4 regions of the Bacillus sp. 41-22 genome follow, and region 2 is predicted to be linked to each of the others. Evidence: predicted binding sites of a transcription regulator. Region 2 holds the regulator's gene; each other region holds the start of a gene.
The links. Region 2 encodes LexA, which represses DNA repair genes until DNA is damaged. Its sites were predicted from a motif close to CGAACATATGTTCG; they were not measured.
Positions count from the first base shown of each region.

Region 1: LCF45_RS11270 (YolD-like family protein) is a predicted target of LexA. The motif match lies at 1,797-1,810, and genes of this name have one in related genera.
Region 3: ruvA (Holliday junction DNA helicase RuvA) is a predicted target of LexA. The motif match lies at 1,807-1,820, and genes of this name have one in related genera.
Region 4: LCF45_RS15125 (Y-family DNA polymerase) is a predicted target of LexA. The motif match lies at 1,328-1,341, and genes of this name have one in related genera.

Region 1 is NZ_CP084035.1:2,194,007-2,197,223, reverse strand. Features, by position in the region: gene LCF45_RS11280 (hypothetical protein) at 174-512, opposite strand; gene gerPF (spore germination protein GerPF) at 725-940, shown strand; gene LCF45_RS11270 (YolD-like family protein) at 1,226-1,561, opposite strand; gene LCF45_RS11265 (hypothetical protein) at 2,269-2,490, opposite strand; gene LCF45_RS11260 (peptidylprolyl isomerase PrsA) at 3,066-3,217, opposite strand, start outside.
Region 2 is NZ_CP084035.1:3,490,848-3,494,064, forward strand. Features, by position in the region: gene LCF45_RS17770 (bifunctional metallophosphatase/5'-nucleotidase) at 1-591, shown strand, start outside; gene LCF45_RS17775 (DUF896 domain-containing protein) at 632-871, opposite strand; gene LCF45_RS17780 (YneB family resolvase-like protein) at 917-1,573, opposite strand; gene lexA (transcriptional repressor LexA) at 1,715-2,329, shown strand; gene LCF45_RS17790 (DUF4097 family beta strand repeat-containing protein) at 2,433-3,217, opposite strand, start outside.
Region 3 is NZ_CP084035.1:4,260,057-4,263,273, reverse strand. Features, by position in the region: gene LCF45_RS21845 (BofC C-terminal domain-containing protein) at 231-746, shown strand; gene LCF45_RS21840 (iron-hydroxamate ABC transporter substrate-binding protein) at 757-1,701, opposite strand; gene ruvA (Holliday junction DNA helicase RuvA) at 1,891-2,508, shown strand; gene ruvB (Holliday junction branch migration DNA helicase RuvB) at 2,514-3,217, shown strand, end outside.
Region 4 is NZ_CP084035.1:2,950,755-2,953,971, reverse strand. Features, by position in the region: gene LCF45_RS15135 (alpha/beta hydrolase) at 1-701, shown strand, start outside; gene LCF45_RS15130 (YxeA family protein) at 817-1,182, opposite strand; gene LCF45_RS15125 (Y-family DNA polymerase) at 1,384-2,649, shown strand; gene LCF45_RS15120 (YolD-like family protein) at 2,646-2,987, shown strand; gene ppsA (phosphoenolpyruvate synthase) at 3,118-3,217, shown strand, end outside.

The sequences.
Region 1 (3,217 bases), 1.3 Mb from region 2:
CGTTATTATTTTTAAATTGTATCTTCTATTCCCTACATTTCTCACATCGATAAATATAGGTTACACCTTAATGAAAGTATATTTATGTTTACGGTTCGATTTATCCAAATACTTTTCAATCCACTTTTTCAACTTAACAGAGCCCACCTCTATCAATAAATTTCCACCTAGTCTTATAACATACTTTTATTTAAATTCTCAATCTCATTTTGCAACTTTTTAAATTGCTCAAAATGCATTGTTATAGATTGAATACTATTCCTTTCAACATTTTGCTTTACTAATAAAACGCCTGTATCGTGAAAAATTGCTTCAAGTTCTTTCCTTATAGATACTTTCGTAATATATGCGGTTTTAATTGCCGATAAAATTGCTATTTCATTAAACTTTAATTTTATTTCATTAGGACAAAATGCTTTTTCGATCAATGTGACATCATTACTATAAATATAAGCAACAAGTTTACTTGATTCTGCATCTGTTAAATCCACTGTTTTTATAACATTATCCATTACATTTTGCCTCCTTTAATTCCATATATATTAATTATTCAAATTTATTCTTTTTAAAATTCAGCTCTTCATTAATTTTAACATACTTTTTGCTCGATTGATTAAACAAAGCTTCAAACATTTTTCTATTCCGGAATATTTGTCAAATGAACCAATTAGACTATACCTTCATATAGTAATGCAAACAATTACTTATAAAGTAGGTGAAAATTATGCCCTCAGTTGTTGGGAATTTAGTTGTACAAAATAGTAACGGATCTTTCAACTTAGGTGATTTCTACAATGTTTCTCCAAAAGAGAATACGAAAGCTTATAACGGCTCTGGCGCATCTAACGTTGGTTTCGTAGTGAACACTTTTAGTGGGGTTAGCGCGACTAATACATTTGATTCTGATCTAGCAGATCAAAACCAAGTTGGTACGGCCTAACCAGATCTGTAATCATTTTTGTATAACATTTTAAAATTTGTCTATACTATACTCAGGCTGATACACAGCTATCATTGATTTTTTGAGTGCCAATCTTTTTCTCCCTTTCCCTGGGGCTAAGCAGCTAGCTTGCAGCTAGCTGCTTTTTCATTTAGTTCTTCACCTCTTCAAAAAATTAGGTTTTAACAGGTAGCCTGACTCACAGCCGAATTTTGAGGTGTGAATCTGCCTGTCCGTAAATAGCTAGATAAATTAAAGAAGCTAAACTTCAAAATTCAGCTTCTTTTAGGTTACATCAATTATGTCCATTGCAGAAAATATATATGTTTTATAAAATGCATCTGTACATTTTACAATTTGTTGAATTGGATTTATATGAACCACTGTCATATAACTCGTAAGTATGTATCCTTCTTCAAAATATGTCACTAACATCTCTTCTTCAGACAATAATGAAGTTAATAATTTGTCTGAAATGCTGTCTTTCGCTTCATTTGTTATTAGCGGTCTTTGGACTTTTAATTTCTCTCCAATAATTTTTTTCATACTTAATAATTGTTCCGACATTACTGTAAACGGAACCCACTCTCTTCCTTTTTCCTGTATCTTTACATAATTCATTTTCTTTACTCCTCAATTTTCTATATCTATCCATTCTTGAACTACCCCACTTTCACTTCGTTTAGAAGTGGGGGATTCCTAAATAAAGAGTTCTATCGAACTCTACTTTATTAGGCTATCTCCGCAGTCCTTGCGGTTAGAAGCCTTATCGCTTCATTCTTTATCCATCTCTTATTTATATGTAGCGTAGCTTTCCAATTCAAAACTATTTATGAATTTGTAGAAATCTCCACTTCGAAAGAACATTCGTTCTAATTATACACGAACGAACGTTCTTACGGAAGTGCAACATGTAAATTTTTCAAACAAAATGCAACTTTAATATATGAAGTTTATTCATACTCATTTATTACTCCCTTTTATTAATCAAATTTCTTTGCACTTCCTATCGCATCATAGAATACGTGTAGCAACAATAAAAGCGACTCCACCTAATGTGAAGTCGCTTTTATTGAACTAATTATATTTCTAATTTTACTTTTCTATCCTAACTAACGTTCTTTCTGGAATACAAATTTCAGCTATATCTCATTAACCATCCTTCAACAAAAGCATACACTTTTATTATGAACGAACTCACAAAGCTTTAGAAACTTATGATGTAAAACAATTCATTCCTCATAAGTTTCATACATATCGACAATTACTACCATTTATCCTGCTATTTGTAGGCAGTAAGATTCACACTCATCAATTTTTCACTTTCTTTATTGAATATGCTTGGGTTGCATTATAATATGTAATTCTCTTTCTGTTTCTGTTTTTTTCGGATTCCGATAATATTCCAGTTTATATTCTAATACTTCATACTCAACCATCCCAATCTTTATCCCTTTTGTTTCTTTTAATACAGCTAATAGAACGCTTATATTTTCATTAGATGATTCAAAAATTTTCCCTCCGCCTTCTCTCTTAAAAATAACTTTCATATATTCTCCCCCAAATTAATTTAATAATCTAGTAAATATAAAAATATTCATCCTATTTTAATAAAGTGAAGGCTAATAATCAGTGGGGGTTTTGTCCATCACCCACTGATTATTAGCCTTCACCAATCGGGCTTTTACGAGCAGTAAGACTCCCACAAATAGCGGGATAAATAATTCTTATCATCATTAAGAACATCCTTTTGTACTAAATGTTCAACATGTCACTTCCTATAAAGTTAATTTATACTCCAATAAATATGATATGTACCATTCTTTAAATTATGTCCTCAATTCACTCTCCACGAAAATATATTTAGTTTATATTTAACAAAATTAATTAACTAAAACATTATCATTTCAATATTTTACGAATTTAATTGCTTATTCCTTTTATCTACATCCAAATTTTCCTATTGTAATTCTTAATATTTAAATGTAATATTGTATTGTCTTACTATCTATTTATAACTCACACACTAACGCGAAAAGGGAACTCTATATGAGTTCCCTTTTCTATTGAAAACAAAAAAACAGAAATATAGCATTATGCTAAATCTCTGTTTTTCTTCTAAACCTTATTTCTCATCTAAGAATTTAAATGTATCTTTAAATTCTTTATCTGTTACTTTAATATCTGCTTCTTTCAATAGATCATTGATTACTTGTTGTTTCCATTTACCTGTCGCATCTTGCAGTCTTTGTTGTTCTAAATCTTTTCGAATCGTAT
Region 2 (3,217 bases):
ATGCAAACACGTTTGCAAGACCATCCTTTTATTGAATTCATAAATAAAATACAGATGGATATAGCTAATGTTTCAATTTCTTGTACAAGTTTGTTTCATAATACATCTCCAGGTTTCCCTAAACATGTAACAATGCGTGACATCGTTTCTAATTATATTTATCCAAATACATTAAAAGTAATTAGAATAACCGGAGCGGATATAAAAAATGCTCTCGAACTCTCTGCTTCTTATTTCACATTAAAAGCAGATGGAACCATCATCGTAAACCCTACCTATATAGAACCAAAACCACAACACTATAATTACGATATGTGGGAAGGGATTTCGTATGTATTAAACATTTCAAAACCAATTGGAGAGAGAGTAGAGTCTTTGCAGTATAAAGGCGCTCCTCTTAATATGAATGAAGAATATGACGTTGTTATGAATAATTATCGTGCAAGCGGTGGCGGGAACTTCTTTATGTTTCAAAATAAACCAGTAGTAAAAGACATACCAACAGATATGTCTGAACTTATCGCTAACTATATATTGAAGCATAAAAGGATAGAAGCAACGAAAAATGAAAACTGGAAAGTTATTAAATAACAATTTTAACAAATAAAAAAAGATGGGCTATGCCCATCTTTTAATTTAATTTTGCATTATCCTGCTTTTTTAAAGCTTTTAATTTCGCCGGTGTAACGTCCGTGCCTTCTTCGTTAACGACTTTAATTCCTTTTAATTCGTTTAACATATTTTGACGAAATCCTTTTAAATATTGTTCACGAAGCGATTGGCGCTCACGTTGTTCTTCTTCAGTTAAGCCTTCAGCTTTTGCTTTTTTCGCTAAGAAGTTAATGCGTTCAATGAGTTCTTGACTTGGCATCTCGAATCCCCCTTCTACTCAAAACTGATTATTATCATACAATAGTTAGTCCTCTTTATCAAGCAATTGCTTTGTATATTCTACATACCTTCGATGTACAGTTGCTTTTGAAACATCATGACCAAAACCACGAAGTGTTGCTGCAATTTCTTCAAAAGTTAATTCATTCCGGCGCAAACGTACAATTTCCTCAATTGGCACTTCTTTTTTCTCACGTCCTACGCTTAAATGACGATTTTTCAAATTATTTTCTGGACGAAATCCTTTCTCCACTGCTCTTTGCATGCCACGTTTAATTTTTAAATTGTGGATCTTTCTTTGATACTCTTCAACGATCCCAATTATATTTAGCACCATCGAATCAGAATCTGAAAGCTGTAATTCACCACTATGTGTGTGTGTATAAACTTTTATCCCCTCTTTATGTAAACAATGCATTAATGCAATCTTTGCATTTCCTCTACCAAGACGCGTTTCATCTTGTATAAGTAGTACATCAACTTGTTCATCTCGAATTGTATCTAGCACTTCTAATATGCCATCACGTTCAATTGTATAACCGCTAGCCTGCTCCTCAATTACCTTTGTAACATCCATTTGATAGCGCTCAGCTAAATGCAATAATTCATCTTTTTGACGCAATAATGATGTTTCCTGTTCTTCTTTTGTTGTGCTCACACGTGCATAAATAATTGCATTCATTTTGAACCCTTCTTTCTCACTATATTTTCCTTATAGTGTATCATAAATTTGCCTTTCGTTCGAACTTATGTTTGTAGAATGTTTTTTCGCATGTTATACTTAATAATAAGAAAAATGAAAGAAAACGAGGTGTTAGAAAACATGGAAAAGTTAACGAAACGCCAGCAAGACATTCTCGACTTTATTAAGCTAAAAGTACAAGAAAAAGGATATCCACCTTCCGTACGTGAAATCGGTCAAGCAGTCGGCCTTGCTTCTAGTTCTACAGTGCACGGACATTTATCACGACTAGAAGAAAAGGGATATATTCGACGCGATCCAACAAAACCACGCGCAATTGAAATTTTAGGTGACAACCGAACGGAAACACAATCTGTTATTCAAGTTCCAATCATCGGAAAAGTTACTGCCGGTTTACCGATTACAGCAGTCGAAAGTGTAGAAGATCACTTCCCACTTCCAGCTAGTATCGTTGCTGGAGCAGATCAAGTGTTTATGTTACGCATTTCTGGAGATAGCATGATTGAAGCCGGTATCTTTGATGGTGATTTAGTTGTTGTTCGCCAACAACAGTCTGCATACAACGGTGAAATTGTAGTTGCTTTAACAGAAGATAACGAAGCAACTGTTAAACGTTTCTATAAAGAAAAAGATCATTTCCGTCTACAACCGGAAAACTCTTCACTAGAACCTATTATTTTAAAACAAGTGTCAGTTATTGGAAAAGTAATTGGCGTATATCGTGATTTACATTAAAAATAATAAAAAGAAGATAATTCCCTTATTTATATAGGTAATTATCTTCTTTTTATATTTTGATAGATTTCCGTTCATTCAAAAGAATGCGTTTCATTAATTATTAACGCGTTTCAATAGTAACATCTCCAGCAGCGGTTTTACCGCTAATCTTTTTACTACCATTACCAATCGTTATATTTTTATTGTCTTCATTAAAAATTGTCACGTCTCCAGCAGCAGTTTGCCCAGTTATAACTGCATCTTGTGGTTTTTCCAATAAAGTAATATCTACATCTCCAGCAGTTGAACTTACCTCTAAATCATATTTAGAATCATGATCAATAATATCTATATCCCCACTAGCCGTTTTTGCTGTTACTTTCCCTATGACTTTTTTAAAATTCACCTCACCAGCTTTTGTAGACCCCTCCACACTCTTTGCTGTTACATGTTTCAAATCCACTTCTCCGGCGAGTGTTTCAACACTTACGCGGTCACTTTTCACATTACTTATTTCTATTTGTCCAGCGGATGAATTTACTTTTATCTCTTGATAAGAACGTTCAGGTACTAATATAGTCAATGTAGGCGTTTGAAATCCGAAATTGTAAAATGAAAAATCAAATGAAACACCTTTTTCTATTTCCCCTATGATTTTTAATGTATCACCATCTTCAGCAATACGAATCTCCTGTTTACTTACGTCTCCTTTTTGCTTTACATAAAAAGAGGAATCAGGAGATTTTTGGACAACAATATCTCCAGCATCTAACTTAACTTCTACATTTTTTAGCGTTTCGTTTTTAATTACGTCCTCTTTATCTCCTTTCTCTGCAGTTTGTACTGCTTTTTCATATGTTTGTGAAATCCCTATTACTCCAATAATGATACAAGCGATAGCTACTA
Region 3 (3,217 bases), 770 kb from region 2:
CCACCTCAAAATTCGGCGAATGCGAGGGAGTTAGGTGGGAGATCAACTGCCCGTAAAAGCCCGATTGGTTCAACTAATAATCAGTGGGGGGATAAACAAAACCCCCCACTGATTAAAGTTTCACTTTATTTTCCTTAGAAATTTAATGCTATTGTTTATATGGATAAAACCCCCATTTCCGGAAAAGCTACAAATGAAAGTATGATTTTGCCTAGAAGAGGTGAACGGAAATGAAATGGATGCTAATTGCAGTGCAAGCTTTCGTTGTGATGTTTTGCTTAGCTTATGGATCCGATGTGAGGGCAGAAATAACAGAAAAAGTACCTGAAGTTACAATTTTATTAGAGCGTATGTATGTTGATGGAGAAGTAAGCGAGGAAATACTGACAGAAAAAGTAGCGGATTTAGAAAAGTTTTTGCAGCAATATAAAGAATGGCAACTTGTTGATCGTGATGATGTGCAAATCGTATTACAAAGGAAAGTTGATGATATTTCTCCTTTACTGAAAACGAGCGGTTATTTTGGTGTTTCAGAGGAAGGGATATTGCAAATTTTTAAAGGGGTACCGAAAAGTGATAACGCGATCCATTCCTTCTTTCAAATTGATATGAAAAAGCTTGAGAGTTATGAGCGAGCAAAACTAAAGCGTGGTATTCGTATTAAGTCAAAAGAAGGATTCGTGAAGACAATCGAAAAAATGAAGCAATACGCAGTGCAAAATAATAAAAAAAGCAGCTCAGGGTGAGCTGCTTTTTTTATTTATTCTTAGCTAAAATCTCTTTTGCGATTTCATCAATTAGCATATCTTTTCCGATTGGATTGAATGCTTTCGTATTGAAGGCTTCATTCGATACTTCATATACGTGATTGTTTTTTACTGCTTTATTATCTTTCCAAACCGCACTGTTTTTATAGTCTTCGTACACTTTATCAGCTTCTCCGCCGAAGTTTACAATAAACATTTGATCAGGCTGGAATGCAACAAGACCTTCTAGTGATACTTGTGCCATCGTTTGTTTTAAATCTGTACCTTTTGTTGCTGGAAGCTTTAAGTCGTTAAAGATGATGTCACCGTATCCGAAGCTACCGTATACACGGAAGTTTTGTGGTGTAACTGCAACGAACATAAAGTTCTCATCTTTTGTTTTCTCTTTAATTTTTTTAGATAAAGAGTCTGCTTTTTTATCGTAATCTGCAATCCATTTGTCTGCTTTCTTTTCTTCGTCAAATAGTTTACCTACTTCTTTAAACTTACCGCGCCAGTCTTCTAGATTTGTTTCCAGAACAACTGTCGGTGCCACTTTTTCTAGTTGATCATAAATTTTCAATTGACGATTGTTTAAAATAATTAAGTCTGGTTTTAAAGCAGTAACAGCCTCTAAATCAACTTTAGGTGCCCAATACCAGCCAACTGCTTTTACTCCGTCTAACTTTTCAGTTAAATGATTTTGGATTTTATCTTTATATGTGTTTGCTGTGCCAACAGGTTTATGTCCAAGGATTAATAATTCCTCTGTTGATCCAGATAAATCAACAATTCTCTTTGGATTAGCTGGAATTGTTGCTTCCCCTTTAGCATGTTTTACAACTTTTGTTTTCGGTTGTTCTTTTGTTTTTTCTTCTTCTTTTTGAGAAGAACAGCCAACGATAGAAAGAACAACTAGCATGATAGTAAATAAAATAAATAGCTTTTGTTTCATCCTGATGTAACCCCTTTAATTAATATTGATAATCATTATTGACTCCTGTATAGTAATGTTCTTTTTGTATTTATGTCAATAGAAAAAAACGGAAATTGTAAACGGGGAACATTTGTTGGGGCAGTCTCGCTTTTCTATTGTTAAATATGTTAAAATGGAATACATGATTTGAGAGGGAGAGATCGTATTTTGTTTGAATATGTTACAGGTTACGTGGAGTATGTAGGACCGGAATATGTCGTAATTGACCATAATGGAATTGGTTATCAAATTTTCACACCAAATCCGTATGTATTTCAAAGAAGTAAGCAAGAAATCCGTGTCTATACATATCATTATGTGAGAGAAGATATTATGGCACTTTACGGTTTTAAAACACGTGAAGAGCGTTTATTATTTACAAAATTGTTAGGTGTATCGGGGATTGGACCAAAAGGTGCTCTTGCAATTTTAGCTTCTGGTCAAACCGGACAGGTCGTTCAAGCGATTGAACATGAAGATGAGAAGTTCTTAGTGAAGTTCCCAGGCGTCGGAAAGAAAACAGCGCGCCAAATGATTTTAGATTTAAAAGGAAAACTAGCAGATGTTGTACCAGATGCGTTTGTTGATTTGTTCTCAGATACTGAAAGTTTTGATACGAAGAAAGGTTCATCAGTTGAACTTGATGAAGCACTGGAAGCACTGCGTGCACTTGGCTATGCAGAACGAGAAGTCTCTCGCGTTGTACCAGAGTTATTAAAAGAATCACTAACGACGGATCAATATATTAAAAAGGCACTTAGTCTTTTACTAAATGGTAAGAGGTGAGTATAATGGACGAACGTCTCCTTTCAGGGGAATCTGGATACGAAGATGCGGATTTAGAGTATTCATTACGGCCACAGACGCTCCGTCAGTACATTGGCCAAGATAAAGCGAAACATAATTTAGAAGTGTTTATTGAAGCGGCGAAAATGCGTGAAGAAACGTTAGATCACGTACTTTTATATGGCCCACCTGGACTTGGTAAAACGACGCTTGCGAATATTATTGCCAATGAAATGGGTGTTAACATTCGAACGACGTCAGGTCCCGCAATTGAAAGACCAGGAGATTTAGCAGCTGTATTAACAGCGCTTCAGCCAGGAGATGTATTATTTATTGATGAAATTCATCGTTTGCATAGATCTATTGAAGAAGTGCTATACCCAGCGATGGAAGACTTTTGCCTTGATATCGTTATTGGGAAAGGACCATCAGCTCGCTCTGTACGCCTAGATTTACCTCCATTTACGCTAGTTGGGGCAACGACGCGTGCAGGTGCATTATCAGCACCACTTCGTGACCGTTTCGGTGTACTTTCACGATTAGAGTACTATACAGTAGATCAGCTTTCTGCGATTGTAGAACGCACAGCAGAAGTGTTTGAAGTTGAAATAGATTCGTTAGCTGCATTAGAAATTGCAAGACGTGCCCGTGGTACACCTCGTATTGCGAATCGTTTATTACGACGTGTACGTGACTTCGCACAAGTTCG
Region 4 (3,217 bases), 540 kb from region 2:
GGATGAAAATTGTTCTTTACTCTTTACTAGGTATTTTACTTATAGGAAGTATTACGTTTTTGACTTGGTCTCAGTTTACTTATAAACCAACGAAAGAGGCTTTGTCGTTAGTAGATGATAAAAAAGATGAAGGTAATATAGTATTTGGAGAGAAAGATGCTAAAATAGGGGTTATTTTTTATCAAGGAGCTAAAGTAGAAGCTGAGGCTTATAGTTACTTAGGAAAAGCTCTTGCAAAAGAGGGGCATGTTGTAGTAATGCCTAAGTTACCATTAAATTTAGCGATACTTGGAATCAATGCAGTAGACAGTGTAATTGAACAGTATCCTGAAGTTCAAAAATGGTATGTTGCGGGGCATTCAATGGGAGGAGCTATGATTTCTAAGTATGCCTTTCAACATGAAGACAAGGTAGACGGGATCATTTTCTTAGGTTCGTATCCTGCAGATGATTTCTCTACTAAATCGATTCCAATGTTATCAATTTATGGGGAAGTAGATGCTTTAGCAACTGTAGAAAAAATAGAGAACAATAAAAAGTTAATGTCAAAGAATACAGCTATGCACATGATAAAAGGCGGAAACCATGCTCATTTTGGCATGTATGGTGAGCAAAAAGGTGATAATGCGAGCTTAATTACGTCAAAAGCACAACGAGATGAAACAGTGAAAGTAATTGAAGAATGGTTATTAAAACAATGATAGCGAATGTAATAAATTTACCGAAAGGATTCTCCCATCTCAAGCATGTGTAGGAAGATAGCCTAACGGTAGGTAGGAGAGATAATAAAGAGCCAACTCGTACGAATTGGCTCTTTTATTTATTTGCTATCTCCAATTGGCCCCTTATTTTCTCCGGAATGTCCTTTTCAGAAATAATGTCGTAGGAATAGACATACTTACCTTTCACATGAATTTTTAAGTAAGTTTTTCTTATAAAATCATTAGGAGTGTTCGTTCCTACTTTATATTCCTGCTCATTCCTTAATTCATCAACACCTTTTAGCGAGTACATAGCTCTTCCTTTATGATGGTAATCTGGAACGCCATATTCCTCCGTAATAGCGTATACATTTTTTTCTTCAGCAATCGGATTAAATCTGTCTAAATCTCCGCGTAATATGAAAGGTAGTAAGTATATAGGGAGGCCTATTCCTATTATGTAAAGTACAAACTTCTTCATGATTGTTTCTCCTTTTACGTATTTACGTTTTTCAGTATAGAAAAAACTTCTTATGAATATAGCGGGGAATTTCTTAAGTTTTTCTTAAAAAAATTTTTAAAGTAAGGTTATTTTAACCAAAATTTTCATGAAAATACCTTTAAAAAGAACGTTAGTTCGTATATAATAAGAACGGATGTTCTTTTGTTAGGAGTGATAACCTTGTATGATTATTCTCTTTTACCAAATCGCATTATTCTTTGTGTAGATTTACGTAGCTTTTATGCGAGCGTATCATGTATTAAAAAAGGACTTGATCCACGATATACAAAATTGGCTGTCGTAGGAGATGTAAACCGTAGTGGATCAATCGTATTAGCGGCAACACCGCCATTAAAAGCGTTAGGAATTAAGAAAATGGCACGGTTGTACGAAATACCGAAGCGGCCAGATATTATTATTGTGAATCCGATTATGCATACGTATATGAAGTGTTCAACTTACATAACAGGCTTAGCTTTACAGTATGTTGCGCCGGAAGATTTTCATCAATATAGTATCGATGAGTTTTTTATGGATATGACTGCAAGTATTCATTTGTTTGCGAGTAATCCGTGCGAGTTTGCATTAAAGTTCAAGCGAGAAATATATGAACGTACACGGATTGAAAGTACGATTGGTATTGGGCCGAATTTATTATTGAGTAAAGTAGCGATGGATGTGGAAGCGAAAAAGAATAAAGATGGAATAGCGTATTGGACGTATGACGATATACCCGAGAAGTTATGGAGTATTAGACCACTCAGTAAATTTTGGGGTATATCGTATAAAACGGAAATGAAATTAAATCGAAAATGTATACATACGATTGGGGATTTAGCACAGTATCCATTGAAGTATTTAAAACAATCGTTTGGTGTAATAGGAGAAGAATTACACTTGCATAGTAACGGGATTGATTTTAGCAGAATAGCAGAGAAATATGTTCCAGCAACAACATCTATAGCGAAAAGCCAAATATTATTTCGTGATTATTTGATAGAAGAGTTCACCGTTATTTTATTAGAGCATGTAGAAGAAGTTTGTTACAGATTGAGACGAGAAAAGAAATACGCGCAAACGATTCATTTTTCAGTTGGGTATAGTAGGGAATACGGAGGAGGAATAAAAAAAGCACATACGTTAAATAGAGCAACAAATTTAACGATGGATATTTTTAATGTTTGTACATATTTTTTATACGAGCGGCATACAGGGGAGCCGATTCAATCGATAAGTCTTTCCTTAACAAATTTAATACATGAAGGAGAAGAGCAAATTTCGCTTTTCGATAACATTATACAAAGAGAAAAAGAAATGAGATTAACGAAGGTGATGGACGAAATTCGAACACGATTTGGTAAGAACAGTATTTTACGTGGCATTTCCTACACAAGCGTCGCAACAGCAAGATATAGAAACACATTATTAGGAGGGCACAAATCGTGAAGAATGCTAATATGCCAAAAGGAAGAGGAATGGTAAAGTGGCAACCGTTTGCTAGTATGCCAGAACAGTTCGTCTGTATTAAAGAAATGATACAGGAGCAAACAAAAGTCCCGCGTCCAATTTTAACGCAAGATGCAAAAGAAAGGATTGAAAATAAGCTGTTAATTTCATATTTAGGTGAAGAAGAGGTTTTACTTACATATTATAAAGAGGGCTATCTATATAAAAATTACATAACAGTAGCTGATATAAATCCATTAAATAAGACGATTACTTGTACCGATGCTTTTCATAATCAAAGGATGTTTAAGTTTGTTGATGTAATTGAAGTGAATTAGAGGGGGAGAAATAAAAAATCATCTCTTCCTAACTTAATTATATCATGTAAATCAAGTTCGAAATAGACTGTTTATTCTCATTTACTACTGCTACAATCAAGAACACACACATAGTAAGGAGAGATGTTACATGAGTTCTTTCGTTCTCGATTTTCAGGAAATAGAAAAACCGCAGCTTTCGCTCGTTGGCGGAAAAGGATTGAATTTAGGGGCATTATCAAACATTCAAG